DNA from 3 places in the Tepidibacter sp. Z1-5 genome. Region 1 is predicted to be linked to each of the others. Evidence: riboswitches for the same ligand, from Rfam matches in the RefSeq annotation. Region 1 holds a riboswitch; each other region holds the start of a gene.

Region 1 (10,282 bases):
TAGATAAACAAACAGATCAAAGTACAGATGAGAGTATAGATAACTTGATGTTTCAATGAAAAATAGGACTTTATAATCAAACATACTTTGACGATATAGACTATAGGCTATAATGAAATAGGCCTGTAGTCTATTTTTAAAAGAGGTGGGATGAAGTGGATAGAGAATTATATGATAAAAAAGTAAAGTGCCCTATATGTAAAAATGAATTTACTACAAAAAAAGTAAAAACTTCTGCTCTTAGAATAGATAAAAGAGACACCGATTTGTATGTTCATTATAAAACTGTAAATCCATATTTATATTCGGTGTGGGTATGTCCTAAATGCGGTTATGCAGCTATGGAGGGTAAGTTTAATAGTATAAAAAAGTATCATCATAATATAATAGTAGAAAATATAACTACTCTTTGGAATTCCAAAGAGTACGGGGGAAAAAGAAATGTAGATGAGGCCATACAAACGCATAAATTAGCTATACATGAAGGAAATATACTTAATTGGGAGAAATCTTATATAGGAGGATTAGCTCTTAGGTTATCATGGTTATATAGATTAAAAGAAGATAAAGAACTTGAAATTAAATTTCAAAAATATGCATTGACTATATTTACTGATTGTTTTTCAAAAGAAACCTTTCCTATGGCCGGAATGGATTCTGTATCTATGGCGTATCTAATAGGTGAATTAAATAGAAGGTTCCAAAACTATGAAGAATCTATAAAGTGGTTTCAAACAGCTTTAAAAGATCCTAATATAAAAAGAAAGAAGCTTGTAGAGAATATGGTTAGAAACCAATGGTCTACGGCTATAGAGGAACACAAAAAATTCAAACAATCACATAGTGAAGATGAAAAATGTAATGAAGAATGTGACGATATTGAAGAAAACGAAAAAAAAACAAAGGAGAGAATAGAGATTGAGCCAAATAGTGATGGTAACAGGGGGAGCAAGATCAGGAAAAAGCTCTTTTTCAGAGGAGCTTTGTAAAAGTAGATCAGAAAAAGTGGCTTATATAGCTACTTCTATAGCTTTTGATGATGGAATGAAAGATAGAATAAAAAAACACAGAGATTCAAGGCCACAACATTGGCATACATATGAAGTATATAAGGATATATACAATATAATCGATGATATAAAAAATAAAAATGATACTGTTTTATTGGATTGTGTAACTTTGCTTGTAAACAACCTTATGTTTGAGTTTGACATTGATTGGGATAAAATATCTAGAGAAGAAATTGACAATATAGAAAGTTATATAAATGAGCAAATTGTAAAATTAATAGAGTCTATAAGAGATACAGATTTATATTTTGTATTTGTAACAAATGAGCTAGGCATGGGTATAGTACCAGAAAATAGATTGTCTAGAATATATAGAGATATAGCCGGAAAAGTGAATCAGAAAATAGCTACACTAAGTGATGAAGTATATTTGGTGGTAAGTTCTATACCGGTAAAGATTAAGGGGTAAGGATATGAATAGATTTTTAAGTATATTAACATTTTTGACTAGAATACCTGTGAAAGTCAATATAGAATTTGATGAAAATTTTAATAAGGGTATGATATATTTTCCAACAGTGGGATTTATATTAGGTGTATTATATTATTTAGTTACATATATTACTACAAATTTATTTGGCGTTTATATAGGAAGCGTAATATTTGTACTTTGTGGAGTAGTATTAACTGGAGGACTTCATTTAGATGGAGTTGGAGATACATTTGATGGAATTTATAGTTATAGAGATAAAGAAAGAATACTAGAAATTATGAAAGATTCAAGGCTTGGAACTAATGCTCTTTTAGCCGTATTATTTGTAATCCTTTTAAAAATAGGGTTCATATATAAATCTCTAAATTCAAATATATATTATACAGCAATATTGATGCCTATATATGGTAGACTTGCTATAGCTTTTGCATCATATAATAACAAAAGTCCTAGAAAAAATGGTATGGGAAATGTATTTATAGGACAAATAAATAAAATTCAGATATCTATATGCTGTGTTTATACTGTAGTGTATATAGTTTTATTAAATGTATTTTTTAATTTTGGTTTAAAACTAATGGTTTATAATATAATATTTATGATTGTATTGTGGATTTTAATTAGATTTTATACTAAATATATAACTAGCATAATAGGAGGAATAACAGGAGATATATTAGGGTGTATTTGTGAAATTACAGAGGTAATATATTTGCTGTTTATTTGTTTGGGGGTATATATATGATAAAATTTATATTTATAAGACATGGTTTAACATTAGATAATGAGAGTATGAAACTTTCTGGGTTTATAGATAGTGAACTAAGTGATAAGGGTAAAAAGCAAGCGAAACAAACTAGCATTAGATTGAAAGATGAAAAAATAGATTTTATATATTCAAGTCCTTTAAAGAGAGCTATAGATACGGCTAAAGAAATATCTCAAATAAACAATGTAGATATAAATATTTTAGACGAACTTAAAGAAATGAACTTTGGCGATTTTGAAGGGTTAACATTTAAGGATATAGAGTCTAACTATAAAGAAGAATATGAAAGATTAAAAAATAAATCTTTTGAATATAATTTTCCAAATGGAGAGAATATGATAGGATTTCACGGCAGAATATCTAACAAAATCGATGATATAATTAAGGAGCAAGATGATAAAACTGTATTAATAGTGTCGCATGCTGGGGTTATAAGGGCTTGTTTATCTCATCTTATAACTAAAGATCATACATATCATTGGAATTTTAAAATAGATAATTGCAGTATAACTATAGTTGAAGTTGTTGATAATTTCTCTGTTATACACAATTTAAACAATACTGAGCATTTGAGGTGATAAAAATGAAATATAAATTAATAGTAACTGATATGGATGGAACTCTTTTAAGTAACCATAAAGAAATTACTAAAGAAAATAAGAAGGCTTTAAAGAAAGCAACGGAAATGGGAGCAAAGGTAGCAATAGCTACTGGAAGAATATATACATCTGCTAGATATTATGCAAATTTATTAGAACTAGATGCTCCGATAATAGCTTGCAATGGAGCTATTATAAGAGAAGAAAAAACTAATAATACATTATATAAAAATACTATGAATAAAGACGACTGTAAAAAGGTAGCAAATATATGTGATGAATTTGGTATATATTATCATTTTTACAATGATACAGGGTTTTATTGCAAAGAACTTAAATATTCATCTCTTCAATATTCTAAGTGGAATGAAACACAAACAGAAGAAAATAGAGTGAATATAAAAGTTATGGATGATCCTATAAAATTCATACAGAATACAGAGGATATACTAAAATTTGTAGTAATTGATGATGACCTAGATAAACTAGATAAAGTGAGAAAAGAACTTGAGAAAATAGATAATATAGAAGTTAGTAAATCATGGCATAACAATATAGAAGTTATGAATAACGGTGTGAGCAAGGGTCAAGCTGTGAAAAAACTTGCAGAGCATTTTGGATTCAAGCAAGATGAAATAATAACATTTGGAGATAATTTTAATGATTTGAGTATGATAGAATACGCTGGAATGGGAGTTGCCATGGGAAATTCTGAAGATAAGGTAAAGGAAAAAGCTAATCTTATAACTGATTCTAATGAACGAAGTGGAGTGGCGAAAGCGTTAAATGAATTATTAAATATAAAATATTAAAGAAGGTTGTGAATGTATTGGAAAAAGAAATTGTATCTATACTTGGGTGTAGAGAATATGATTACAATTTGGTAAAAGAATCAATAGAACAATCCTTTGAAAATTTAGGTGGAATAGATAAATATATAGATAAAAATGATACGGTTTTACTAAAGTTAAATCTTCTGATGAAAAAGAAACCAGAAGATGCAACTACTACACACCCTATATTTGCAAAAGCATTAGCACAGACTATCATAGATTATGGAGCTAAAGTTATTATAGGAGATAGTCCAGGAGGTCCTTTTAACACAAATTTATTAAAAGGAGTATACAAGGCGTGTGGAATAGAACAAATAGCAAATGATACAGGAGCAAAACTAAATTACAATACAAATTCAGTAGAAATTAAGAATGACAATGGACTAATATTAAAAAAAATAACTGCTATAGAAATTTTGAATGAAGTAGATAAGGTTATATCTGTTTCTAAGTTGAAGACTCATGGCATGATGATGTTTACGGGCGCAGTTAAAAATATGTTTGGAGTAGTTGCAGGTCTTGAAAAAGCAGAGTATCACGTTAGAATGCCAGAAAATGTTGATTTTTCAAATGCTTTGGTTGATATATGTATGGCATCTAAACCTATATTATCTTTTATGGATGGTATAGTTGGGATGCAAGGAGAAGGACCAAGTGCAGGGGATGCAAGAGATATAGGTGTTGTTATAGCGTCTACCAGCCCATATCATTTAGATGTTGTAGCAACTAATATTATTGGATTAAAGTCTATTAAAGTACCAACTATTCAAAGGTGCGTAGAAAGAAATCTATGCTCTGGAACCTTTGAAGATATAGAATTAAAGGGAGATAATATAGAAAGTTTTATAATAGATGATTTTGTAATTCCAGAGATAAGAAGCTTAGACTTACTAGATGGGAAAGTACCAAAATTTTTAAGAGAAATACTTAATGTTTTTTTACAGCCAAGACCTGTATTTATACATGATAAATGTGTAGGATGTGGAGATTGTGCAAAAAATTGTCCTCCTAAGGTTATAAATATGGTAGATAGAAGGCCTATAGTGAATTTAGATGGGTGCATAAGATGTTTTTGCTGTCAAGAATTATGTCCTGTGGAGGCTGTTGATATAAAAAGACCTTTATTAATGAAACTGTTAGCAAAGCTATAAAGTTGTTTTAAAGAAAAAATTAATATATAATTATATGGAAATTTATAAAGTAAAACTTAATTCAGATGAAGTCTTAGAACTCTTAGCTTTCGGATGAATATAAATATTAATAATAATGAAGTTTAGAATAGGAGAATGTTTATGTCGATAAATATAGTTTTAGTAGAGCCTGAAATACCTCAAAATACAGGAAATATAATAAGAACATGTGCTGCAACTGGAGCAACACTGCATTTAGTAAGACCTCTTGGGTTTTCTATGGATAACAAATATTTAAAAAGAGCAGGACTAGATTATTGGGATTTAGCAGATGTTCAGTACTATGATAGCTTTGATGAGCTTAAAGAGAACAATAAAAACGCTAAGTTTTTTTATTCTACAACGAAAACTAATCAAAATCATAGTGATGTAAAATATGAGAAAGGCTGTTTTATAGTATTTGGAAAAGAGACTAAAGGTCTTCCTGTAGATTTACTTAATGATAATAAAGAAACATGTATAAGAGTGCCAATGAGAGATATAGAAAGAGCTAGATCGTTAAACTTATCTAATTCTGTTGCTATAGTTGCTTATGAAGCATTAAGACAAATTGGTTATCCAGACATGAGATAAGGGGTGTGGAATATGGTAAAAATAGTTACAGATAGTGTATCTGATTTACCTAGAGAGTACATTGAAAAATACGATATAAGAGTTATGAATCTAAATATTATGTTTGGAGAAGAGACATACAAGGATAGAGTAGGAATAACTCCTAACGAAGTATTTAAAAGAATTAAAAATAATAATGAACTTCCTAAAACAAGTCAAGTAACTCCATTTGAATTTATACAGACATTTGATGAGCTAACCAATGAATCTAATGAAGTGTTAGCAATTTTAATGTCTTCTAAAATGAGTGGAACATATAATTCTGCTGTTATTGCGAAGAATGAACTTAGTGACAAAAAAATAGAAGTTATGGATTCTAAAGGAATAACATTAGGATATGGTCTAATAGTAATAGAAGCTGCTAAAATGGCTAAACAAGGAAAGTCACTTGATGATATAAAGGAAAGAATACAAGTTATGATAGATAACATGGAATATTTAATAGTATTTGATACATTAGAATATGCATATAAAGGTGGAAGGATAAGCAAAAGTCAGTACATGATATCTAACTTTTTAAATATAAAGCCTATAGTTACAATGAAAGATGGAGAAATAGTAGTAAAAGATAAGGTTAGAGGAAGAAAGAAAGTTATAAAGTGGTTAACTGATTATATAAAAAATAATAATATAGATATTACTGATAAGGTTATAGGCATTAATCATGTAAATGATTTAGATTATCTAGAAAAGCTGAAGACTGACCTAATTAAAGAATTTAATCCAAAAGATATAATAGTTTCAGATGTTGGTTGTACTGTAGCAGTATATTCAGGGTTAAGTGCTATAGCTATCTATTTTGAAAAGGGGGCGTAATATGAGTATAAAAATAATAACAGATAGTTTGTCAGATTTACCAAAAGATTTGATAAAAAAGTTTGACATTGAAGTGCTTCCTCTTACGGTTATATTTGAAGATACAGAATATAGAGACGGTATAGATTTAACTAGCGAGGAATTTTATAAAAAGCTGAAGGAAAGCTCATCAATTCCTAAAACTAGTCAAATTACACCTGCTAAATTTAAAGAGGTTTTTGAAAAGTATTTAAGTACACATGAACATATAATTTATATATCTGGCTCTTCTAGAGCAACTGGTACATATCAATCATCTATTATAGCTAAAGATTTACTTGAAAATGATAATATATACATATTTGATACTATGGCTTTGTCATTTGGATGTGGTATTATGGTTTTAAAAGCAGCTGAAATGGCTAAAGAAGAAAAAGATGTTCAAGAAATTCTATTAGAATTAGAAAATATGAAAAATAGTGTGGATCATATATTTACAGTTGATACATTGGAATACCTTCAAAAAGGAGGAAGAATTTCATCCACTAAGGCAGCTATAGGAACTATATTAAATATAAAACCTATACTTACTGTTGAAGAAGGTCTTGTTTCTCAACTTGATCAAGTTAGAGGTAAGAAAAAAGTTATATCTAAGATGATAGAAATAGCTAAAAAAAGAAGTAATAATATACAAAATCAGATTATAGGTGTAAGTCATGCTGAAAATGAAGAATTATTAGATGAATTTAAAAGAGTTATAAAAGAAGAATTAAAACCTAAGGATATAATCGTTACAAATATAGGATCAGCCATAGGAACACATGCAGGTCCAGGAACTATAGCAATATTTTATATGAAATAATATAAAAAAGACTCTCAAAGTATTGAGAGTTTTTTTGTTAAGAGGATCATATAATTTTAAATTAAAATGGATTGTTGTCAAAAAATAATCATAATTGCAAAATGTCGAAATGTTTTGAAAAAATACTGTAATATCTATTGATAAAGTTATAACTTTTATTTATAATGTACTTAAGAGATATAAAAAAATTAAATAGTTGCTGGAAGAAGAATAAGGGAGAGAGCTAAACGCCGCCGAAGGGACAAGTTTTATTTTAACCTAAAAAATGAAATGAAATTCTCAGGCAAAAGGACCTTATTTAGACAGAACTCTGGATAAAACAGAGAAGTGAACTCGTAGGGTATCACTTCTCTTTTTTTATACGCATATTATACAGAAAATTCTGAAATATATTTTATATAGGAGATGATGTATATGAAGATAATCACTAATAATTCATTAGTATTACAAAAATTTGATGATATATATGAAGTAGAGTATATAGATGGAGATTTTATGGAAATACTAACTACTTGTAGGGATTATATACATAACAAATATAAATTATTGACACATCCATTGGCTGGAAGTATAAAGCCAAATGAAACACCATATAAAACCATAATGATAGATGATGTAGATAAATTAGATACCGAATCGCTTTTGCTTATCGAAAAAGCTATAAACACTACTAAAAAATTTCAAAACAATTTTAAAACACCATTGTGGATAGATACAGTATTAGAAGATTTTAAAGTTATAGACCTAGATCTAATAAACAATGTTATAGAAACTGTTAATTATTACGTTAAGTAAAAATGTATATGTTACCTTAAAGTTAAAAGTTCTAAAACTTCATCTAAATTAATTTTTGCTTTATATAAAAAAAGAAATAAAATTTTTATAAAACAATGCTAAAAATTTAACAAATCGTAATGAAGAATAACTCAGTTTGTTTATATTAGCAAAAACTTGCTAATAATAAATATAAATTATATGCAAAAATTTGAAAAGGAGGTAGTTTTATGTTATCACTGGATAAAAATATATTTGAAACAGAAGTTCTGCAAGCACAAGGGTATATTTTAGTGGATTTTTGGAGTGAAGGATGTGAACCTTGTAAAGCTTTAATGCCAGATGTTGAAAAATTATCTGAGGAATATGCTGATAAAATCAAATTTTGCAAGTTAGATACAACCAAAGCTAGAAGACTTGCTATAAAGCAAAAGGTTCTAGGTCTTCCAACCATAGCTTTATACAAAGATGGTGAAAAGATAGAAGAAGTTACAAAAGATGATGCTACTAAAGAAAATATAGAAAATATGATAAAGAAGTATTTGTAAGTTTTTAAAGACTAAAATTGAATGAAACAAATTTATTTTTAGTCTTTTAAATAAAAAGGGAGGTGACATTATGCGTCTAGAGTTAGGAAATATCTTCATTAAGGATCTAAAATTTGATAATAAAACTAAGGTTGAGGATGGAATATTATACGTAAATAAAGATGAGATGATCAAAGAAATTGGAGCAGATGAGCATATAAAGTCAATTGAAATTGAGATTGCTCGTCCGGGAGAAAGTGTAAGAATAACTCCAGTTAAAGACGTTATAGAACCAAGAGTTAAGGTTGAGGGTCCAGGAGGAATATTCCCTGGAGTATTGTCAAAGGTAGATACTGTAGGAAGTGGAAAAACTCATGTGCTTAAAGGAGCTGCTATTGTTACTACTGGTAAAATAGTAGGATTCCAAGAAGGTATAGTCGATATGTCTGGTCCAGGAGCTGAATATACTCCTTTTTCAAAATTATTAAATCTAGTAATTACAGCTGAGCCTGTAGAGGGATTAAAACAACATGAGCATGAAAAAGCTGTTCGTATGGTTGGATTTAAAGCTGCAGCATACTTAGGTGAAGCTGGTAGAGATGTTGAACCAGATGAAACTAAAGTTTATGAAACTGAGCCTTTACTTGAATCAGTTAAAAAATATCCAGACCTTCCAAAGGTAGGATATGTATATATGCTTCAAACACAAGGATTACTTCATGATACATATGTATATGGAGTTGATGCAAAGAAAATAGTTCCAACTATACTATATCCAACAGAAATAATGGATGGAGCAATAGTAAGTGGAAATTGTGTATCGGCTTGCGATAAAAACCCTACTTATGTACATGTTAATAACTCTATAGTACATGATTTATATGAAAAGCATGGAAAAGAAATAAATTTTGTAGGTATTATTATAACTAATGAAAACGTTTATCTTGCGGATAAAGAGAGATCTTCAAATTGGACTGCTAAATTATGTAATTATTTAGGATTAGATGGTGCAATAGTTTCTCAAGAAGGATTTGGAAATCCTGATACAGATCTTATAATGAACTGTAAGAAAATTGAAGGCCAAGGAGTAAAGACTGTTATTGTAACAGATGAATACGCAGGAAGAGATGGAGCGTCTCAGTCATTAGCAGATGCAGATTCTAAAGCGGATGCAGTTGTTACAGGAGGAAATGCAAATCAAGTAATAGTTTTACCCCCAATGGAAAAAGTTATAGGACATGTTGAATTTGTAGATACAATAGCTGGTGGATTTGATGGAAGTTTAAGAAATGATGGAAGTATAGAAGTAGAAATTCAAGCTATAACAGGTGCTACAAATGAAACGGGATTTGGATACTTAACTACTAAAGGATATTAGAAGAGAGGGTGAATATAATGGGATTTTATGATGCTAAAAAAGTTATTATAATTGGCGATAGAGATGGTATACCAGGCCCTGCTATGGAAGAGTGCTTAAAAGGCACTGGAGCAGAGGTTGTATTTTCATCAACAGAGTGTTTTGTCTGAACTGCTGCAGGAGCGATGGACCTTGAGAATCAACAACGAGTTAAGGATTTAACTGAAAAGCATGGAGCTGAAAACATCGTTGTTCTTTTAGGTGCCGCTGAAGCTGAAGCTGCTGGTCTAGCAGCTGAAACAGTAACTGCAGGAGATCCAACTTTTGCAGGACCACTTGCAGGTATTGAACTTGGACTTAGAGTATATCACGCTGTAGAAGATAAATTTAAAGGTGAAGTTGATGAATCTGTATATGAGGATCAAATAGGTATGATGGAAATGGTTCTTGAAGTAGACGAA
Region 2 (10,282 bases), on a different contig from region 1:
TTTACTTACAGCTTCAACTCCAGCCTTTGCTGAGAATTCATTATAAAAAGTTGCTACTTCATTTCCGATTATAACTTGGAATTGTCCTGCTTGAGTAAAACTTCCCTTTACAGCTTTTATACCCTCTATCTTTTTAACATCAGCCTTTTTAGGATCATTAAGTACAAATCTCATACGAGTCACACAATGAGAAACTGCTGCTATATTTTCTTTTCCACCAATATACTCTAATAATTGCGATACATCATTTGAAAATTTAGACATATATAATTACCTCCCTTATAATCTTTTTTTGTAAGCCTTTTTCAATTCCGGATAACGTTTTCTCTTCCGTCATGTACGTACAAGCTGTCTGTAAAACAATTATACCCTGTACGTACATGTTTCGTCAATATATTTTTTTGTTTGCCTAAAAATTCCTTAGAAATAAATTCCCCATTAAATGAAATATAATTTATTTAATAACAAAATAACCTGCCTTTCGGCAGGTTATTTACGAAATTTAAATATATTTATCTGTTTTTTACTCAAACAATTCTCTAACACTCTTAAGACTATCTATTATATGTATATGCTGCGGACACGCTTCTTCACACTTACCACACGCTACACAGTTAAGAGCTTTTTCTTTATAACCAACAAAATCATTGTACATACATTTAAAATGTTCAACATCGTTATACATAGAAGCACCATTTAAGATTTCAAAGTTTTTAGGTATATTAACACCAGCTGGACATGGCATACAATACTTACAATCAGTACAATTTACTACCATTCTGTTTAAATAAATATTTTTCACCTCATCTATTAACTCTTTTTCTTTTTCAGTAAGTGAATTTTCATAAGTATCACTTGCAGTCTTTATATTCTCATCTATATGGTTCATATCATTCATACCGCTAAGCACTACACTTACCTCAGGTTGATCCCATAAAAATTTAAATCCCCACTCTGCAGGACTTCTCTTAACATCAGCTTTATCCCATACAGATTGTATATCATCTGGAATATTTCTAGCAAGACTTCCACCTCTTAAAGGCTCCATTATAACAACCCCTAAGCCCTTATCACTTGCATACTTAAGTCCTTCTTTTCCAGCTTGATAATTTTCATCCATAAAATTATATTGTATCTGGCAAAACTCCCAATCATATGCATCAACTATTTCTTTAAAAATAGGAAATTCATCATGAAAAGAGAATCCAATATGCTTAACTCTGCCATCCTTGACTATAGTATCTAGAAAATCAAATATATCATGTTCCTTTAAACTAGACCATAAATTTTTAGTAAGAGTATGTACCAAATAAAAATCTATATAATCAGTTCCCAACTTTTCAAGCTGTTCATTTAAGTACTTATCCATATCCTCTCTACTTTTTATAAGCCAAGATGGAAGCTTAGTAGCCAAAAATACCTTTTCTCTATACCCATCCTTAAGTGCCTTACCTGTAACGATTTCACTCATACCTTCATGATAAGGATACGCTGTATCAATATAGTTAACACCATTATCTATAGCATATCTTATTTGCTTAATAGCTTCTTCTTCATTTATCTGGTCACTCTTCCCATCTATAACAGGAAATCGCATACAACCAAACCCTAATATAGATACCTCTTCATTAGTCTTTCCAAATTTTCTATATAACATTATTATCACGTCCTTTCTAATGTAAATAGCATCTCGTAGATACTCTCTATATTATCTACTTAAATAATCTAATATATCTTTTAATTTTCCTTTTAAATATATGCTTATTTAAGTAATTAAATTATAACATTATAATTTTAAATATATATACTTTACTTCTAAATAGAACATCACTTGGAAACCAATTTAAATTTTTTTGTTTATGTATAAAAAACACTTGTATTTTCGAAGTATACATTGTATTATATTATTAATTTAAAATCTATTTAAGAGGTGATATTATATGAATGTTTTATACAAAAGTACAAGAGGAGATAACAGTAAGGTCACCTCTTCGCATGCTATATTAAAAGGCTTAGCAAATGATGGTGGCTTATACGTACCTACAGAATTTCCTTATATAGATATAGCTTTTAAAGACATGATGACTATGAATTATAAAGAAATTGCTTTTTATATAATAAATAAATTTTTTACAGACTTTGATGAGTTGACTTTGAAAAACTGCATAGATAATGCTTATGACGATAAATTTAGCTCTAATTTAATAGCTCCACTAAAAAAAATAGACAACAATTACTTTTTGGAACTTTATCACGGATCTACTCTCGCTTTTAAAGATATGGCGCTATCTATACTTCCCCATCTTTTAAAAGCTTCTTGTAAAAATTTAAATATACAAAAAGAAATAGTTATATTAACAGCTACCTCTGGAGACACAGGAAAAGCTGCACTAGAGGGATTTAATAACGTAGAAAAAACTCAAATAATAGTTTTTTATCCTAAAAAAGGAGTAAGCACAATCCAAGAAAAACAGATGGTTACTCAAGATGGTAAAAATACTCATGTAATAGGTATAGATGGTAACTTTGATGATGCTCAAAGAGGTGTTAAAGAAATTTTTTCAGACAAAAAATTCAATAATCTATTATCTAATAAAAACTATATACTTTCATCCGCTAACTCTATAAATATAGGAAGATTAGTTCCACAAATAGTATATTATGTGAATTCATATGTTCAACTATTGAAAAGCAGAGATATACAAGAAAACGAAAAAATAAACGTAGTTGTTCCAACTGGAAACTTCGGGAACATACTAGCTGCTTTTTACGCTAAAAATATGGGGCTTCCTATAAATAAACTAATATGTGCTTCAAATGAAAACAATGTTTTATGTGACTTTATAAATACAGGAGTTTATGATATAAGACGAGAATTTAAGCTTACTTCATCTCCTTCTATGGATATTCTAATATCCAGCAATCTAGAAAGGCTGTTATATGAAATAAGCAGTGATAATCCATACTTAGTAAGAAATCTTATGGAAGAATTAAAAACTAATGGAATATACGAGATAGATGAAAATATGAAAAATAAACTAAATCACTTTTATGCTGACTTTGCAACCCAAGAAGAAACTTCATCAACTATAAAAGAAGTTTACAACGATTTTAACTATGTAATAGACACGCATACAAGCGTAGCTTACTGTGTTTATCAAAAATACAGACAAAAAACTAATGATTCTACAAAGACTATAATTGCATCAACGGCTAGCCCATTTAAATTTCCAGAAAGTGTTATAAAGTCAATAGATAACAACTATGATGTATTATCTGACTTTGGATTAATAGATAAATTATCCAATATATCGAATATAGAAATTCCTAAAGCTATACAAGAACTAAAAAGCAAAAGAGTAGTTCACTGTAGTATTTGTAAAAAAGATAAAATGAAATCTATTATTAATAATATATTGAATGTGTAGGTGATTAATATGATAAATGTAAGAATACCAGCAACGACTGCTAATGTAGGTCCTGGATTTGATTGTCTAGGAATAGCCCTTGATATATATAATAACTTTTTTATTGAAGAAATAGAAGATGGTCTTATAATAGAAGGTTGTGACGATGAATATTGTAATGAAGATAATCTAATATACAAATCCATGAAAAAATGCTTTGAAAAAATAGGATACAAACATAAAGGTATAAAAATCAAAATAGAAAATGATATTCCTATATCTCGAGGACTTGGAAGTAGTGCATCTTGTGTACTAGGAGGAATAATTGCAGCTAATAAAATAGCTGGTAGCAAATTAAATAAAGATGAAATATTAAAAATCGCATCAGAAATTGAAGGTCATCCAGATAACGTAGCACCTGCACTACTCGGAGGAATGGTTACTTCTATTAAGGAAGAAACTGACATATATTGCAGTAAAATAAATATCCCAAAAGGATTAAAGTTTTGTGCACTAATACCTGACTTTAAATTATCTACAGAAAAATCAAGAGCAGTTTTACCAAGTGAAATACCTTATAAAGATGGTGTTTTTAATGTAGGAAGAGTTTCTCTTATGGTATCTGCTTTAATTAACGGTCAATTTGATTTGATTAAACTTGCATGTAAAGATAACCTTCATCAAAAGTATAGAGGAAGCTTAATTAAAGACTATGATAATATAATAAAAAAATGTGAAAATTTAAACAGTGTAGGAGTATTTTTAAGCGGTGCTGGTCCAACTATAATGGCGATGATTAAAGAAGATGATATAAGTTTTTATGATAAAATTAAAGAATATACTTCTACTTTAGATAATACTTGGAATATAAAAGAACTCAATATAGACAATAATGAAATAGATATATACAAATAAACTCGATGGATCAAATCCATCGAGTTTTATTTTTTAAGATGCTTGTTTTTGTTTTTTCAATTCATCGAAATACATCTTAGTTTCTGCAGATATAACTCCACTAAGTCCTATTATGGCTATAAGATTTGGTATAGCCATAAGTCCATTAACTATATCAGCTACTGTCCATATTAAGCTAAGCTTTAAGAAAGGACCTATAGCAACAAGGAATATAAATATATATTTATAAGGTTTTATTCCTTTAACTCCAAATAAATACTCAGTACATCTCTCTCCATAATAATTCCAACCAAGTATAGTAGTAAAAGCAAAGAATATAAGTCCTATAGTAACTATTAATTCTCCAACTATAGGCATAGTAGGAAGTCCAGCTCTAAATGCAGCAGTTGTAGCAGCAGCACCTTCAACATTTGGATTACTCCACATACCCGTAAGAACTAAAGTTAAACCTGTCATTGTACATACTATTATAGTATCAAAGAATGTACCTGTCATCTGAACTAAACCTTGTCTTACGCAAGAATTAGTCTTAGCAGCAGCTGCAGCTATAGGAGCAGAACCAAGTCCTGATTCATTTGAGAATACACCTCTTGATACCCCACTCTTTAGTGCAAGTGCAACTGTTGATCCTGCAAATCCACCAGCCGCAGCTGTTGGGCTAAAAGCACTTTTAATTATAATACTTATTGTCTCAGGAATTTGACCTGCATTTAACAAAAGTATTATTAATGTACAAATTATATATGATACAGCCATAAAAGGAACTATAACCTGCGAAACCTTCGCTATACTCTTTATTCCTCCAAGAGTAACCATAGCAACAAATACAGTAAGTATTATTCCTGTTAATATAACCGGAACATTAAAAGCTATCTCAACAGCTGATGTTATAGAATTTACTTGTGCAAATGTTCCTATACCAAAGAAAGCAACACCTATTCCAAATACAGCAAAACATTTTGCAAGAAACTTATTTTTTAATCCTCTCTCAATATAATACATAGGGCCTCCTGACATCTGCCCATTATCATCTACAACTCTATATTTAACTGCTAAAAGTGATTCTGCATATTTTGTAGCCATACCAAAAAATGCAGCTACCCACATCCAAAATAAAGCTCCAGGTCCTCCAAGTCTTATTGCCGTAGCAACCCCGACTATATTTCCTGTACCTATAGTGGCTGATAAAGCTGTACATACAGCTGCAAAAGCAGATACATCACCTTTTGCCTTCATGTCTTTTGCTTCAGGATCTTCAGAAAAAAGATATTTAAGTGCTAATGGAAGTTTGAATATTTGTAAAAAACCTAGTTTAAATGATAAGTAGATACCCGTACCAACGAGTAATATGAGAAGTGGTGGTCCCCATATAAAAGAATTGATAGATTGTGCAACTTGATTAATTTGATTCATAACATTTACCTCCTGCTTTTATTATTGTAACTTAATTTTAAAAAGCGGGGAAAAAATTTCCCTGTCCTTTTACCTGAGAGTTTCACATACATAATTAAATGTAGTTTGCTCCTTCGGTGCTCCGTAGAGTCTCTCCAGAGATTTGTCCAACAACGGTCCTTTTACCTGAAAGATTTACTTCTTCGGTGATATTGCGCTCTCCCGCTGCCTTCATCCAAAACATCTATTAAATTTTTGTTTGTCTTATTAAGAAAGTATTATATTATTTTCATTTTGAATTGTCAATAATATAATACTTTGTTTTTTTGTAATACACTTTAATTATCAAATCGATTTATCTGAAACAATCTCATATCCTGATCTTTTTCATTATAATATAATTTACTCAACATAATACCACCTAAGATAGCAAATAATATTCCATTAGCTCCATACCCTAGACAATACCATAGATTCTCATGTTTTTTATCAGGTCCAATATATCCCAAGTTATCTTTAGTCGTTTCAAAACATCCACAGTATTTATACTCCACCTCTATATCATCTATATATTTAAACATAGATTTAAGCCTTTGTTCTAAAATAGAATATTTTGCACAAGCTATATCCTCATTTTCTATTTCTTTAAACTCCACATCTTCTCCACCTATAATCAACCTGTTGTCTTTTGTAGTTCTAAGGTAATTGTATGGATCCGAATTATCTCTAATCAATACTCTATCTTTCCACCCTATAATCTCTTTGACTGGTTTAGTAGCTATATTAAATGTATTATACTTAGTTCCAAAATTTTCATTCGTAAACAAGCTAGTATTATACCCTGTAGCAACAATTACTTTTTTTGCCCTAATCTTATATCCGTAAGATGTATGAACAGTTACCCCTTTATTTAAATATTCTATTTTTTTCGCCTCAGTATTTTCATACACAAGGGCACCTTTTTTCATACTCACTTCAAGAAGGTGATTAGTAAATTTATATGGATCAATCTCAGCTCCTCCTTCTTTTGACAATAGTCCAGCCTTTAAGTCAAAATTATACAGATTATCTGACTCATCTATATATTCAACATTAAATCCATTCTCTTTTCTAAATTTATACTCTTCTTTAATACCATTTTTTTCAAGGTTTTTAGCTGTATAAAGTAATGTATCTCTCTTTATGTAATCACACTTATTACCATATTCATCTACGAATTTTTCTATTTCTTTTAAAGCACACAGTCCAAGTTCGTATGCTCTTACAATATCTTTGCTTTCAATAGTCTCTCTAAGTTCAGATGCATTTTCATCTAATTCATATTGTAAAAGAGATGTTGTAACACTAGTACTTCCATGAGCTATTCTACCTTTTTCAATCACTACAGATTTTATATTATTTTTAGACATATAATAAGAGCATATACTTCCAGTTACTCCACCACCTACAATTATTACGTCAGTTTCTAAATCCTCCGTTAAATACGGGTATTGATTATTGATATTATTTATACTAGTAAATATAGGTTTTCCTTTTACATATTCCTGCATTAATTTCACTCCTAACTATCTATATTTTTATACAGATAGTTTAACCTTAGAATTTAATTTCAATTCTAAAAAAGTATCTATAATACATATAAATACTTTATACTTGTATATATTTATTTAATAATTTTTTTACTTCACTATTATAGTTTTCATATATGATGAAACTTATATTCTTTTCATCTAACTTAAGTTCTTCCTCTATTCTTTTAGTAATAGTACACCCTCCCCAATCTGTATTACCTAAAACATTAATTTGAATATTTTCATCTTTATATACTGATGATCTAAAGCTTACACCTGGATCACTTCCCATAATACAATACTTATAAATTCTTTCTTCCTTTTTTACAATCCATACACCAAAACCATAGTACCAACCATCTGCACAATTTGCTTGCGGTGTTAATAGTTTTTCAGTAATATCCTTGTCTAATATTTTATTATCAAATAAAACTTTCCAAATTTTTGTCATATGTAAAGCTGTAACAAATGCTCCTCCATCAGGACCTCCTATAATAGGTATAGAATACATATTTGTTCTCCATGTATTATTTTCTTCATCTTCAATATAACCATATGCACATCTTTCTGGTAATTTATCCAGTGAAAAATAGCCTGAATCATCCATATTACATATCTTAAATATATTTTTTTGTATATAATCTTGGAATTTCATTCCTGTCTGCTGTTCAATTATCAATCCTAACAGTATGTATCCAGCATTATTATAATCAAATTTGTCCCCTGGAGAAAATTTCATTTTTTAATTCATATATTTAGTGTATACTATTTGAATGGAATAATCTGATAATCATTGTATTAAATACAATAAAAAATAAAATAGGAGTTGGTTCAATGAATAATAAGACAGCATTATTGATTGTAGATGTACAAGTTGCAATGTTTTCATATGAAGATGCTAAGTTGTACAACTGTGAAAAAGTATTAGATAATATCTATAAGTTATTACAAAAAGCTCGTTCAACTAATACTCCAGTAATATTTGTTCAACATACTGGAAAATATGATGATGAGTTCGGCAGAGGAAAATCAACTTGGAAAATACACCCTAGAGTCGAACCATTAGAATCAGAAACAATTGTAGAGAAAAAGACATGGGATTCTTTCTACCAAACAGTTCTAAATGATGTATTGAAAAAACAAGAAATTAGCAAATTAGTTATTGCTGGTATGCAAACAGAATTTTGTATAGATACTACTTGTAGAAGGGCATTTAGTATGGGGTATGAAAATATTTTAGTTAAAGATGCCCATAGCACTTTCGATAGTAAAGTATTGAGTTCTTCTCAAATTATAGAGCACCACAACAATATTTTAGGTGAAAGATTTGTAGAACTGAAGACTACTAATGAAATAGATTTCAGTTGAATTTCAACAAATTTATTTCGCGAGAAATTCAAAAATCCCTATTTATAGGGATTTTTTTAATATTATTTAATAAAACTATTTTTTAGTATATCCATTTTTGCTATTTATTACTTACAATACTTTCTCCAGTTCTTTTTCCAAATACTAAAACTTCTGTTATAGCATTTCCTCCAAGCCTATTAGTACCATGAGTTCCTCCTACTATTTCTCCAGCAGCATATAGTCCCTGAATTATAGTTTTATCTTCTTTTTCTACTTGATTTTTATCGTTAATCCTTACACCACCCATTGTATGGTGAACTGCTGGAGCGACTACTTGAATATAATAAGGACCTTCACTTATTGATACTAAATTCCCTCTTCTATTAAACTCTTCGTCTTTACCATTTTGTACATAATTATTGTAAGATTCTAGAGTGTTTCTTAAAATATCTTTATCTATTTCGAAGAATTTAGCTCCATCTTCTATAGTTTTGAACTCCCCAAAAAGATTGTCTTTCATAAGTCTTTTTACTTCAGCCTCATGATTTATTGTTCCATTTCCTATTTTCTCAATTTCTTTTGACCAAATCAAATAAGCAACTTGTCCCTCTTGAGCTAATATATTTTCAGAAACAACATCTCTTCTGTCTAACTCTTCTACAAATCTTTTTCCATCTTTATTCACTAATATAGCTCCGTCAAATCTAGAACCACCAACATGAGAAAGTTCTCCTGTATTTGGATTAGAAATCGGGAAAGTTTGAATATAGTTCATATGAATAAATTTAGCTCCAAGCTCCTGACTCATAACGTGACCATGACCTGTTACACCACTAACATTAGTCGTCTTATATCTATCATCAAGCTTAGGATTATATTTTTTCCTCATTTCAACATTTCCACTAAATCCTCCAGTTGCAAGTATAACTCCGTATTCACCACTGAAAGTAATCTCTTTTTCATCAATTACAGCTTTCACCCCAACTACTCTTCCATTATCATCACAAATTAAATTTTTACAATCTACTCCAGTTATAATCTCTACCCCAAGAGATAAAGCCTTAGTTTTTAGTTTAGATATAAGCTCTATCGCATATTTTCCTTTAAACACTGAAGCTCTTGGAACCTTGTGTCCTCCAAAATGTATAAGCTTCTTCGGTTTAAACTCCACTTCTACAACTTCCTTTAACCATCTATATGTATCTAAAGCATTTTGTACAAGAATATCAACTTGATCTAAATAATTCTCTTGATCTCCACCTTGAAGTATATCATTATAGAAACTTTCTTTACTATCTATTATTTCATTTTCTTTTTGTTCATCATTTTCAGGAATATTAACTCCACCCATAGATACTAGTGTATTTCCACCTAGGTTATTCATTTTTTCTAATAATACTACTTTTGCTCCATTATCTGCTGCTGAAATTGCCGCTGAAAGACCTGCTCCACCTCCACCAACAACTACTACATCAAATTTTTCTACAGAATTCAGAATTTTTTTCTTTCCATTAATCTTCTCAAGATTCTCTGATTCTAATATTAGAACTTCTAATTCTTCTTTTTCCGCACCAGCTTTTATTAAAGCATTCTTTACAGCTTCTCTAATTCCTCTAGAACTCATAGAGCAACCCGATACATTAGGAA
Region 3 (10,282 bases), on a different contig from region 1:
CACTTATACTTACAATGCTTTATAGACTCGTACCTATGTTAATAGAACAAGGAAAGGTATATATAGCTGAATCGCCATTATTTGAAATAAATACATCGAGAAAAACTTATTTTGCTTATAATGAAAAAGAAAAAAATAATATATTATCTAAGATAAAGAGTAAATATACTATACAAAGGTCAAAGGGACTTGGAGAAAATGAGCCTGAGATGATGTGGCAAACTACTATGAATCCTGAAAGTAGAAGACTTATTCAGGTGCTTCCTGAAGATGTTGAAAAAACACAATTTGTATTTGATATGTTACTAGGGGACGATATCAAAGAAAGAAAAAGATTCATAGCTGAGTATGGACATAACTATATGGATGTGACAGATGTTAGTTAAGGGGAGTGAAGATTTATGATTGAAAATATAGAAAAACAAAATATTACAAAAACACTAGAAGAAAATTATATGCCGTACGCTATGAGTGTAATAGTATCAAGAGCTATTCCTGAAATAGATGGGTTTAAACCTAGTCATAGAAAGTTACTGTATACTATGTATAAAATGGGACTTTTAAATTCAAATAAAACAAAGTCGGCAAATGTTGTTGGACAGACTATGAAGTTGAATCCTCATGGAGATATGGCAATATATGAGACGTTAGTTAGGCTTACAAGAGGAAATGATTCGCTACTTCATGCGTTTATAGATTCTAAAGGAAACTTTGGTAAAAAATATTCTAAGGATATGAGTTTTGCAGCACCTAGATATACAGAGGTAAAATTAGACGATATATGCAAAGAAATTTTTAAGGATATAGATAAAAATACTGTGAAGTTTGTAGATAACTATGATGGTACTTTAAAGGAGCCTGTGCTTTTACCTACAACGTATCCTAATGTACTTGTAAATGCAAATCAAGGTATAGCTGTTGGTATGTCGAGTAGTATATGTAGCTTTAATTTGGAAGAAGTATGTACTGCTACTATTAATTATATTAAAAATGAAGATATTGATATAAGTGATTATATAAAGTCTCCAGATTTTTCAACCGGTGGATATATAATATATTCAAAAGATCAAATGAGAAAGATATATGAAACCGGAAGAGGGAGTTTTAAATTAAGAGCTAAGTATAGATATGACAAAAAAAATAATTGCATAGAAATATATGAAATTCCTTATACAACTAATATAGAGACTATAATAGATAAGATAATAGATTTAGTCAAGGAAAATAAAATAAAAGAAATAGCAGATGTCAGAGATGAAACGGATTTAAATGGTCTTAAGGTAACTGTTGATTTAAAAAGAAACACAGATGTAGACTTACTTATGAATAAGCTTTACAAGATGACTACTCTTGAAGATAGTTTCTCTTGTAATTTTAATATGTTAATAAATGGACAGCCAAAGGTATTAGGTATAAAGAGCGTTTTAAAAGAATGGATTAATTTTAGAGTAGAATGTATAAAAGGATATCTAGAATATGATATAGAGAAAAAGACAGATAGACTTCATCTTCTTTTAGGGCTTGAAAAGATTCTTCTTGATATAGATAAGGCTATTGATATAATTAGAAATACTAAAGAGGATAAATTGGTTATACCTAATCTGATGAAAGGTTTTGGCATAGATGAAATTCAGGCTGAATATATAGCTGAGATAAAGCTTAGAAATTTAAATAATGAATATATATTAAAGCAGTTAAACAATATAAAGACTTTACAGTCTGATTTAAAAAATCTTAATGAAACAATTCAAAGTGAGAAAAAAATAAAGAATATAATAATAAATGACTTAAAAGAGGTTTCTAAAAAATACAAAAAACCTAGAAAAACAGAAATAATAAGTGGTGATGATATAAAAGAAATAAAAGATGAACATTTAATAGATGACTATAATGTTAAATTATTTTTGACTAATGAAAATTACTTTAAGAAGATATCTCTTGCCTCTTTGAGATCTTTTTCAGAGCAAAAGCTTAAAGATGAGGACTTTATAATACAAAAAATAAATGCTAATAATAAGGAAGAGATTCTTCTTTTTTCAAATAAACAGAACTTATATAAATTAAAAGTTTATGAGATTGCTGATTGTAAAGCTAGTTCTTTAGGGGAGTATTTAACTAATTTATTAAAGTTAAAAGAAGATGAAAATATTATATATATGTGTCTTTCTAATAATTATGAAGGGTATATGCTTTATTGCTTTAAGGATGCAAAAATAGCTAAAACTCATATTGAAAATTATAAGACTAAGACTAATAGAAGAAAGTTAGTAAAAGCTTATTCTGATAAGTCAGAACTTGTTCGTATGCTTTTTATAAAGGATGATGTTGATTTAGAACTTTATAAAAATAATAAAAAATTCTCTACTATAAATACTAAGGATATAGAGCTTCAATCTACTAAGACTTCTAAAGGTATAGAAGTTTTAAAGCTTGGAAAGAGAAGTCATATGACTGATGTTAAAATATTAGATTAAAAAAATACGCCATGCCATGGCGTATTTTTTAATTTCTAAGGAACTTATATGATTTTGAATCTAATAGATAACATTTATTAAAAATCTACACTTGCAACTATTTTGAGCAACGAAGCCCGGAGGGCTCGTTGGCGACATGAGCCATGCGTTAGCATGAAGCGAATTTTAAATAGAAGTTTCGGTTATTAGTTTATCAACGGCAACTTGTACTTTATTAGAAGAATCCGTTTGAGCTTTTGAAAGATTTTTTAGTTTATCTACTTCATTAGATATGGTTTTTATCTCATCTGTTATTTTTCCAAGTATTTCATTAATTTCTCTAGCAAATCCCTCACTATTTGTAGCGAGCTTTTGAACTTCATTTGCAACTACAGAAAATCCTTTTCCAGCTTGACCAGCTCTAGCAGCTTCTATAGTAGCGTTTATACCTAGTATTTTAGTTTGATGAGCTATTTTATTTACATACTTTATTATTTTATCAGTATCTTGTATGTGTGTTATAGAAGTTTTAGTAGAATTTAAAAGTGTATCGCTTATACCATGCATATTATCTATTGACAATGATATGTCGTCTAATTCAGTTTTTACTATAGTTGAAGTATTTCTAATTATGGAAATATGGTTGTTAAGTTGAGATAGAGTATCTATATTTCTATCTACTAGAGTCATTACTAAAAGAGCTCCAGTAGAATCTATTATAGTGCATTTATGACTAAATTTTTCTTGTAATAATTTAATAACGTTATTATTTCCAGTAGCTTCTATTATTATATCAACATTGTGATTAGTTAAATCATCTATAGATTGTGAATAATCTATACCTAAATTTTTACAAAGAACTATACCTGGTGCATCTAAATTTCTATCTATAACTAAAGATATATTTATAGAATCCACATCGTTTATTGCTTGTATAATATTTTTGCCACCTGTTCCTGCTCCAATTAATGCTATATTCAAGATAAAAAACCCCCTAAGTAGAATAAAATTTAACATATTAATTCTATAATATATTGGGTTATAAGGCAATAAATAATAAAAACATAATATTTAGAAGATTGCAAAAAAACAAATGGGTTTAAAAAAACATTGGTTTGAAAATGGAAAAAGTTTAATTTGCTATGAAAATTTGAAATAATTAGAAAATTAAGAATAATTGATTGACTTTAATTGTATATTAAAGTATAAAGAGATTAATTGAATAGTTCGGATGAAGATAATGAAAAAGCGTTATCAGACGATCCTCTGGAGAGACTCAATAGAGAGCACCGAAGGGGAAAGCTAATAGAAATATTAGTCAAACTCTCAGGTAAAAGGACAGAGATTATTCTTATCGGAATAAATCCCAGAGGTCAAATCTTTATGATTTGACTTTTTTGATTTCTCTTCTTTACATCTTTTTGTTTTACTTATCATTTAAGATTTCAGTTTTACTTTTCAATGTTTTATAATTTCAAGTTTTGTTTTTGCATCAAAGAATCAAAAAAATTTAAAAGGAGGAATCATATGGAACATATAGTCGGCATTATAAATGGATTGATTTGGAGCAAAGCACTTATTATTCTATGTTTAGGAGCTGGGATATACTTTTCTATCAGAACTCGTTTTTTACAAGTTAGACTTATCAAGGATATGGTAAGATTATTATTTGGTGGATCCTCGTCAGAAAAAGGTGTGTCTTCGTTCCAAGCATTTGCACTATCTGTATCGGGTCGTGTAGGAACTGGAAATATAGCGGGTGTTGCAACTGCTATAGCCATGGGAGGACCAGGAGCACTATTTTGGATGTGGATAATAGCATTTTTAGGAGCAGGTTCAGCTTATGTTGAGGCTACTTTAGCTCAAATATATAAGGTTGAACAAGATGGAGAGTATCGTGGAGGACCAGCATATTATATAGAAAAGGGAATGAATAATAAATGGTATGCTACTATATTTGTAGTTGCAACTATAATAGCAATGGGATTTTTCTTACCAGGAGTTCAGTCTAATAGTATAGCAGCAGGACTTAATAATGCATTTGGAATAAATCCTATAGTGACAGGAATAATACTAGTTGTATTTTTAGGACTTATAATATTTGGTGGAGTTAAGCGTATAAGTAAAGCAGCTGAAATAATAGTACCTGTTATGGCTACTGGTTATATATTGGTTGCACTTATCATAATAATTGTAAATATATCTCAATTACCATCAGTTATAGTATTAGTATTTAAGAGTGCATTTGGAGCACAGCCTGCATTTGCTGGTATACTAGGTCTTGCTATTTCTTGGGGAGTTAAGCGTGGTATTTATTCAAATGAGGCGGGTCAAGGAACTAGCCCACATGCAGCAGCAGCGGCTGAAGTTTCACATCCTGCAAAGCAAGGATTAGTTCAAGCATTTTCAGTATATATAGATACTTTATTCGTTTGTTCAGCTACTGGATTTATGATTTTAATTACTGGTATGTACAACATTTATGATGGAGCTGGAGGATTTATAGCTAATAATTTAGGAGATGTTGAAATAGGTCCTATATATACACAAAGAGCTGTTGAAACATTGTTCCCATCTTTTGGTAGTGCATTTGTTGCGATAGCTTTATTCTTCTTTGCTTTTACTACTTTAATGGCATATTATTATATTGCTGAAACTAATGTTGCTTATTTAATTAGAAAAAGTAATAACAAATCATTAATAAATGTTTTAAGATTTGCAATGCTTTTAACTACTTTTTATGGAGCTATAAGAACTGCAAATTTAGCATGGGCTTTAGGAGACGTAGGTGTTGGAACAATGGCTTGGTTAAATGTTATAGCAATACTTATAATGGCAAAACCTGCTCTTATAGCACTTAAAGACTATGAAGACCAAATGGCAGAAGGAAAAGACCCTGTATTCAATTCAAAAAAACATGGTATAGAAAATGCAGAGTTTTGGGAAAATACTAACCATAACGTTACTAAATAATAAAAAGACCCCGTACGGGGTCTTTTTTGCTATTCTATTTCCTTTTTAAATTCTTCAAATCCAACTCTATCTATATATGATCCTAATCTCTCATGTTTTAGTGCATTCTTAGAGTATACCTTGACTACCTTATCTATTATTTTGAATACTTCATCTTCATCAACATGTTCAAATAAAGTATTGCTTAATCTAGGCTTTAAGCCTCCTTTTCCTCCAACTTGAATCCTGAATCCTTTAGGCGTACCCATTATACCAATATCTCTAAAATGATTATCTGCACATGAATTTGGACATCCGCTAACCCCTATTTTAAGCTTATTTGGAAGATTCATTCCGTGATATAGTTCATCTAATTTCATACCTACTCCTACTGAATCTTGTTGTCCTCTTTTACAAAATGTTGTTCCAGGACAGAACTTAACACTTCGTACACAAAGTCCTATAGCAGCCCCTGGCTTCATTTCTAAATCTTCCCAGGCATTATCTATATCATCTTCTTTAAGACCTACAATTGCTATTCTCTGAGATGATGTTACTTTTACTGCCTGTGCATTGTATTTATCAGCAGTATCTGCAATTTTTCTTAAGGTGTCAGTTGATATAATTCCTCCAGGTAGATGTGGTGCTATTGCATAAGTTTCTTTGTCTCTTTGAAGGACAGCTCCTTTTTCTAATAAATCTTTTTTAGACATAAAAATCCCCTTTCTAAATAAATAATAAAAATATTACCTAATATATTATTCCCCAAAAATTAGTTGCAAAACAGAAAAATTTCAAAAAAAGAATAATTCATATGTTGAATATTCAATTAAGTGTTGCATTTCATAAATTTAATTGGAATTATTAATATAATATGCATTAAAACATATAGTACATGCATATCTATATATTAACAAATTAAAAGGGGGTTAAAAATGATTAAGAAGATTTTAGCCATATTTATGGCAACAGTTATGATTATAGGACTTGTTGGCTGTGGTCAAGTAGCTGAAAAAAAAGAAGGTTTTAAAATTGGAATTATGACAGGCACAGTATCTCAAGGTGAAGAGGAGTATAGAGCAGCAGAAAAAATGAAGAAAAAATATGGTGATATGATAGTTCTTCAAACATATCCTGATAACTTTATGAAAGAACAAGAAACAACTATAGCAAATGTTATGAGCATGGCAACAGATCCAGAAGTTAAAGCGATTGTTATAGTTCAAGGTATACCAGGGGTATCAGCAGCTATAGATAAGGCTAGAGAAATAAGACCAGATATGCTATTCATAGTTGGTGTTCCAGGAGAAGATCCAGATATGATAGCATCAAAAGCTGATGTAGTATTTCAAGCAGATGAACTTGGAATGGGAACTACTATAGCAGAACAAGCTAAAAAAATGGGTGCTACAAAACTTGTTCACTATTCTTTCCCAAGACATATGTCGTATCAATTACTTGCCATGAGAAGAGATTTACTTAGAGAAACTTGCAAAAAGTTAAATATGGATTTTGTAGATGCAACAGCTCCAGATCCAACAGGAGATGCAGGTGTTCCTGGAGCACAGCAATTTATATTAGAAGATGTTCCAAGAAAAGTTGCTGAGCTTGGAAAAGATACAGCATTCTTTAGTACTAACTGTTCTATGCAAGAGCCACTTATAAAAGCTGCCTTAGAACAAGGTGCTATATATCCACAACCATGTTGTCCATCTCCATACCATGCATTCCCAGGAGCATTAGGAATTCAAATACCTGATGATAAAAAAGGTGATATTGATTATGTAGTTGGAGAAATTAAATCTAAGATAGCTGAAAAAGGTGGAACAGGTAGATTCTCTACATGGCCAGTTCCTGTTAATATGATGTTTGTTGAAAGCGGAGTTGAGTACGCTAAAGCATTCTTAGAAGGAAATACTAATGGTAAGGTAGATAAAGCTAAAATAGAAGAAATATTTAAGAATGTATCAGGCATGGAAATGAAATTAAGTACATTTACGAATGAAAGTACAGGAAATACATTTGACAATTTCTTTATGGTACTTTCAGATTATATAACTTTCTAAATAAGGATATTAAATATAGGGTTGCCTTTTTATGGCAACCTTAATTTACATATAAGGGGGATTTGGGTTGAGTGAAGAATATGTCATTCAAATGAAAAACATTAAAAAAGATTATTTCGGTAACCAAGTTTTAAAGGGAATAAATTTATCAGCTAGAAAAGGAGAAATACACGCTCTTTTAGGAGAAAATGGGGCTGGTAAATCTACACTTATGAACATATTGTTTGGGATGCCTGTTATTCATTCTACTGGTGGATTTGAAGGTGAAATACATATAGATGGTAAAAAGGTTGATATTAAATCTCCTAATGAAGCAATGAATCTAGGTATCGGAATGGTCCATCAGGAGTTTATGCTTATTCCGGGATTTAATATAACTGAGAATATAAAACTAAATAGAGAAACTACTAAACACAATATGCTAAGCAAAATTATGGGATCTAGTCTAAATAGTCTAGATTTTGATAGTATGAATAAGGATGCAAGAAAAGATTTAGATAAATTAGGAATAGACATTGACGAAAAGTCTAAGGTGTCAGGACTTCCAGTAGGTTATATGCAGTTTATAGAGATCGCTAGAGAGATAGATAAGAGTAATATAAAGCTTTTGGTATTTGATGAACCTACTGCAGTTTTAACAGAAAGCGAAGCAGATAATTTATTAAAGGCTATGAAAAGAATATCTGATTCAGGCATTGCAATATTGTTTATAACTCATAGATTAGATGAGGTAATGGAGGCAGCTGATAATATAACTATACTAAGAGATGGAGAGTTCGTAGCAGCACTTGACAAAAAAGATACAAATGTAATGCAGCTTGCAGAATTGATGGTTGGTAGGAAAATTGAAAGCTTAAATACGAATGAAGAAAGTGATGATAAAAATGAAGAAGTAATGATGTCTATTAAAGACCTAAAAGTATCTATGCCAGGAGAATATGTAAAGGGTGTAAATCTAAACATTAAAAAGGGAGAAATTTTAGGTATTGGTGGTCTTGCAGGACAAGGTAAAATCGGAATTACAAATGGAATAATGGGACTTTATCCAAGTGAAGGAGAGGTATTGTTAAATGGAAAGAAACTAAAGCTTAATTCACCTAAAGATCCTTTAAATAATAAGATTGCGTTTGTAAGTGAGGATAGACGAGGTATTGGCTTATTGTTAGATACTTCTATAGAAACAAATATTGTATTGACAGCTATGCAGATTAAAGGAGAGTTTATAAAAAATTATGGATTGTTTACGCAAACAAATAAAAAAGAGATAAGAGAGCATGCTCTTAAAATGATAAATAATCTTGATATAAGGTGTACGGGACCAACTCAGATTACTAGAAGACTGAGTGGAGGAAATCAACAAAAGGTATGTATAGCTAGGGCATTAACATTAAATCCTGATTTATTGTTTGTATCAGAACCTACTAGAGGAATCGACATAGGAGCTAAAAAATTAGTTCTTGATTTACTTGTAAAACTGAACAAAGAGTTAGGCATGACTATTATAGTAACATCTAGTGAACTTGGTGAATTGAGATCTGTCTGCAATAGAATAGCCATAGTTGCAGAAGGAAAAATAGAGGGAATATTAAAGCCTAAAGATAGCGATGTAGATTTTGGACTTATGATGGCTGGAGAATACAATAAAATTCATGCAAAGGAGGAAATATAAGTGGTTGAAACTATGAGAGATGTTACAAAAAAATTAGGGTTTGCAAGAACTACTATAATAGCTTTTTTAATAATACTTTGTGTGATGGCTGTTTTTCTGAAAATTCCAATATATATGTTATTATCTGATACCTTAGTTAGAACTGGTATGAATGGAATATTGGTTCTAGCTATGGTTCCTGGAATTTTATGTGGAATAGGACTTAATTTTGGTATTCCTTTGGGAATAGTGTGTGGACTATTAGGAGGACTTATAAGTATTGAAATGAACCTTAGGGGATTTAGTGCATTTTTTATAGCTATAATTATATCAATACCAATAGCTGCTGTTGTAGGGTATTTTTATGGAATTTTACTGAATAAAGTAAAAGGTTCTGAAATGATGGTATCTACATATGTAGGATTTTCAGCTATATCTTTGATGTGTATAGGATGGCTTATACTTCCTTTTAGTAGCTCTGAGATAAAGTGGCCGATAGGTGATGGACTTAGAACTACAATTTCTTTAAGTTCAAGGTTTGATAAGATATTAAACAACTTCTTATCATTTAACATAGGCAAGGTTAATATACCTACTGGTCTTTTAATATTCTTTATAATATCTTGTTTATTAGTTTATGTATTCTTAAATACCAAAGCAGGTATTACTATGAAGGCAGTAGGTGATAATCCTAAGTTCGCAATAGCATCTGGAATTGATGTTGACAAAAGTAGGATAATAGGGACTGTATTATCTACTATATTAGGTGCTGTAGGAATAATTGTATATGCTCAAAGTTATGGATTTTTTCAACTTTACCAAGCACCTATGATGATGGGATTTGCAGCAGTAGCTGCTATTTTAATAGGTGGGGCAAGCGCTCAAAATGCAAAAATATCACATGTTATACTTGGAACTTTTTTATTCCAGGGACTTTTGACAATAGCACTTCCTGTTGCAAATAAAATAATTACACAAGGAAACTTATCAGAGGTAGCAAGGGTTGTAGTACAATATGGAATTATTTTATATGCATTAACAAAAGTAGAAGGAGGGAAGTAGCATGAATGAAGAGAATGCAATTAAGGATAAAAGAAAATCAATAAATTTAAAAGAAATATTGTTTGATAATATAGTTACTATATTATTTGTAATTCTTTGTC

What was found. Region 1 has a riboswitch for glycine ahead of WJW32_RS07765 (GrdX family protein). Riboswitches for the same ligand answer to the same signal wherever they lie in the genome.
Region 2: it holds a riboswitch for glycine, as region 1 does, so the genes downstream of both, WJW32_RS06125 (alanine/glycine:cation symporter family protein) here and WJW32_RS07765 (GrdX family protein) in region 1, are expected to answer to the same signal.
Region 3: it holds a riboswitch for glycine, as region 1 does, so the genes downstream of both, WJW32_RS13520 (alanine/glycine:cation symporter family protein) here and WJW32_RS07765 (GrdX family protein) in region 1, are expected to answer to the same signal.

The regions. Positions count from the first base shown of each region.
Region 1 is NZ_JBBMMD010000035.1:93,021-103,302, reverse strand. It holds gene WJW32_RS07815 (VanW family protein) at 1-59, shown strand, start outside; gene WJW32_RS07810 (DUF2225 domain-containing protein) at 156-989, shown strand; gene cobU (bifunctional adenosylcobinamide kinase/adenosylcobinamide-phosphate guanylyltransferase) at 919-1,479, shown strand; gene cobS (adenosylcobinamide-GDP ribazoletransferase) at 1,484-2,248, shown strand; gene WJW32_RS07795 (histidine phosphatase family protein) at 2,245-2,850, shown strand; gene WJW32_RS07790 (Cof-type HAD-IIB family hydrolase) at 2,856-3,683, shown strand; gene WJW32_RS07785 (DUF362 domain-containing protein) at 3,692-4,855, shown strand; gene trmL (tRNA (uridine(34)/cytosine(34)/5-carboxymethylaminomethyluridine(34)-2'-O)-methyltransferase TrmL) at 4,997-5,467, shown strand; gene WJW32_RS07775 (DegV family protein) at 5,480-6,322, shown strand; gene WJW32_RS07770 (DegV family protein) at 6,324-7,163, shown strand; glycine riboswitch at 7,367-7,468, shown strand; gene WJW32_RS07765 (GrdX family protein) at 7,578-7,958, shown strand; gene trxA (thioredoxin TrxA) at 8,168-8,485, shown strand; gene WJW32_RS07755 (glycine/sarcosine/betaine reductase component B subunit) at 8,556-9,842, shown strand; gene grdA (glycine/sarcosine/betaine reductase complex selenoprotein A) at 9,860-10,282, shown strand, end outside.
Region 2 is NZ_JBBMMD010000024.1:34,139-44,420, reverse strand. It holds gene treP (PTS system trehalose-specific EIIBC component) at 1-264, opposite strand, end outside; gene WJW32_RS06140 (aldo/keto reductase) at 524-1,657, opposite strand; gene thrC (threonine synthase) at 1,941-3,428, shown strand; gene thrB (homoserine kinase) at 3,438-4,322, shown strand; gene WJW32_RS06125 (alanine/glycine:cation symporter family protein) at 4,356-5,735, opposite strand; glycine riboswitch at 5,794-5,876, opposite strand; glycine riboswitch at 5,879-5,949, opposite strand; gene WJW32_RS06120 (NAD(P)/FAD-dependent oxidoreductase) at 6,053-7,264, opposite strand; gene WJW32_RS06115 (serine hydrolase domain-containing protein) at 7,362-8,024, opposite strand; gene WJW32_RS06110 (cysteine hydrolase family protein) at 8,120-8,653, shown strand; gene WJW32_RS06105 (flavocytochrome c) at 8,754-10,282, opposite strand, start outside.
Region 3 is NZ_JBBMMD010000077.1:9,889-20,170, forward strand. It holds gene WJW32_RS13505 (DNA gyrase/topoisomerase IV subunit B) at 1-386, shown strand, start outside; gene WJW32_RS13510 (DNA gyrase subunit A) at 402-2,474, shown strand; gene WJW32_RS13515 (methyl-accepting chemotaxis protein) at 2,640-3,434, opposite strand; glycine riboswitch at 3,710-3,805, shown strand; gene WJW32_RS13520 (alanine/glycine:cation symporter family protein) at 3,981-5,426, shown strand; gene WJW32_RS13525 (hypothetical protein) at 5,456-6,118, opposite strand; gene WJW32_RS13530 (DUF3798 domain-containing protein) at 6,341-7,471, shown strand; gene WJW32_RS13535 (sugar ABC transporter ATP-binding protein) at 7,539-9,140, shown strand; gene WJW32_RS13540 (ABC transporter permease subunit) at 9,141-10,181, shown strand; gene WJW32_RS13545 (ABC transporter permease subunit) at 10,183-10,282, shown strand, end outside.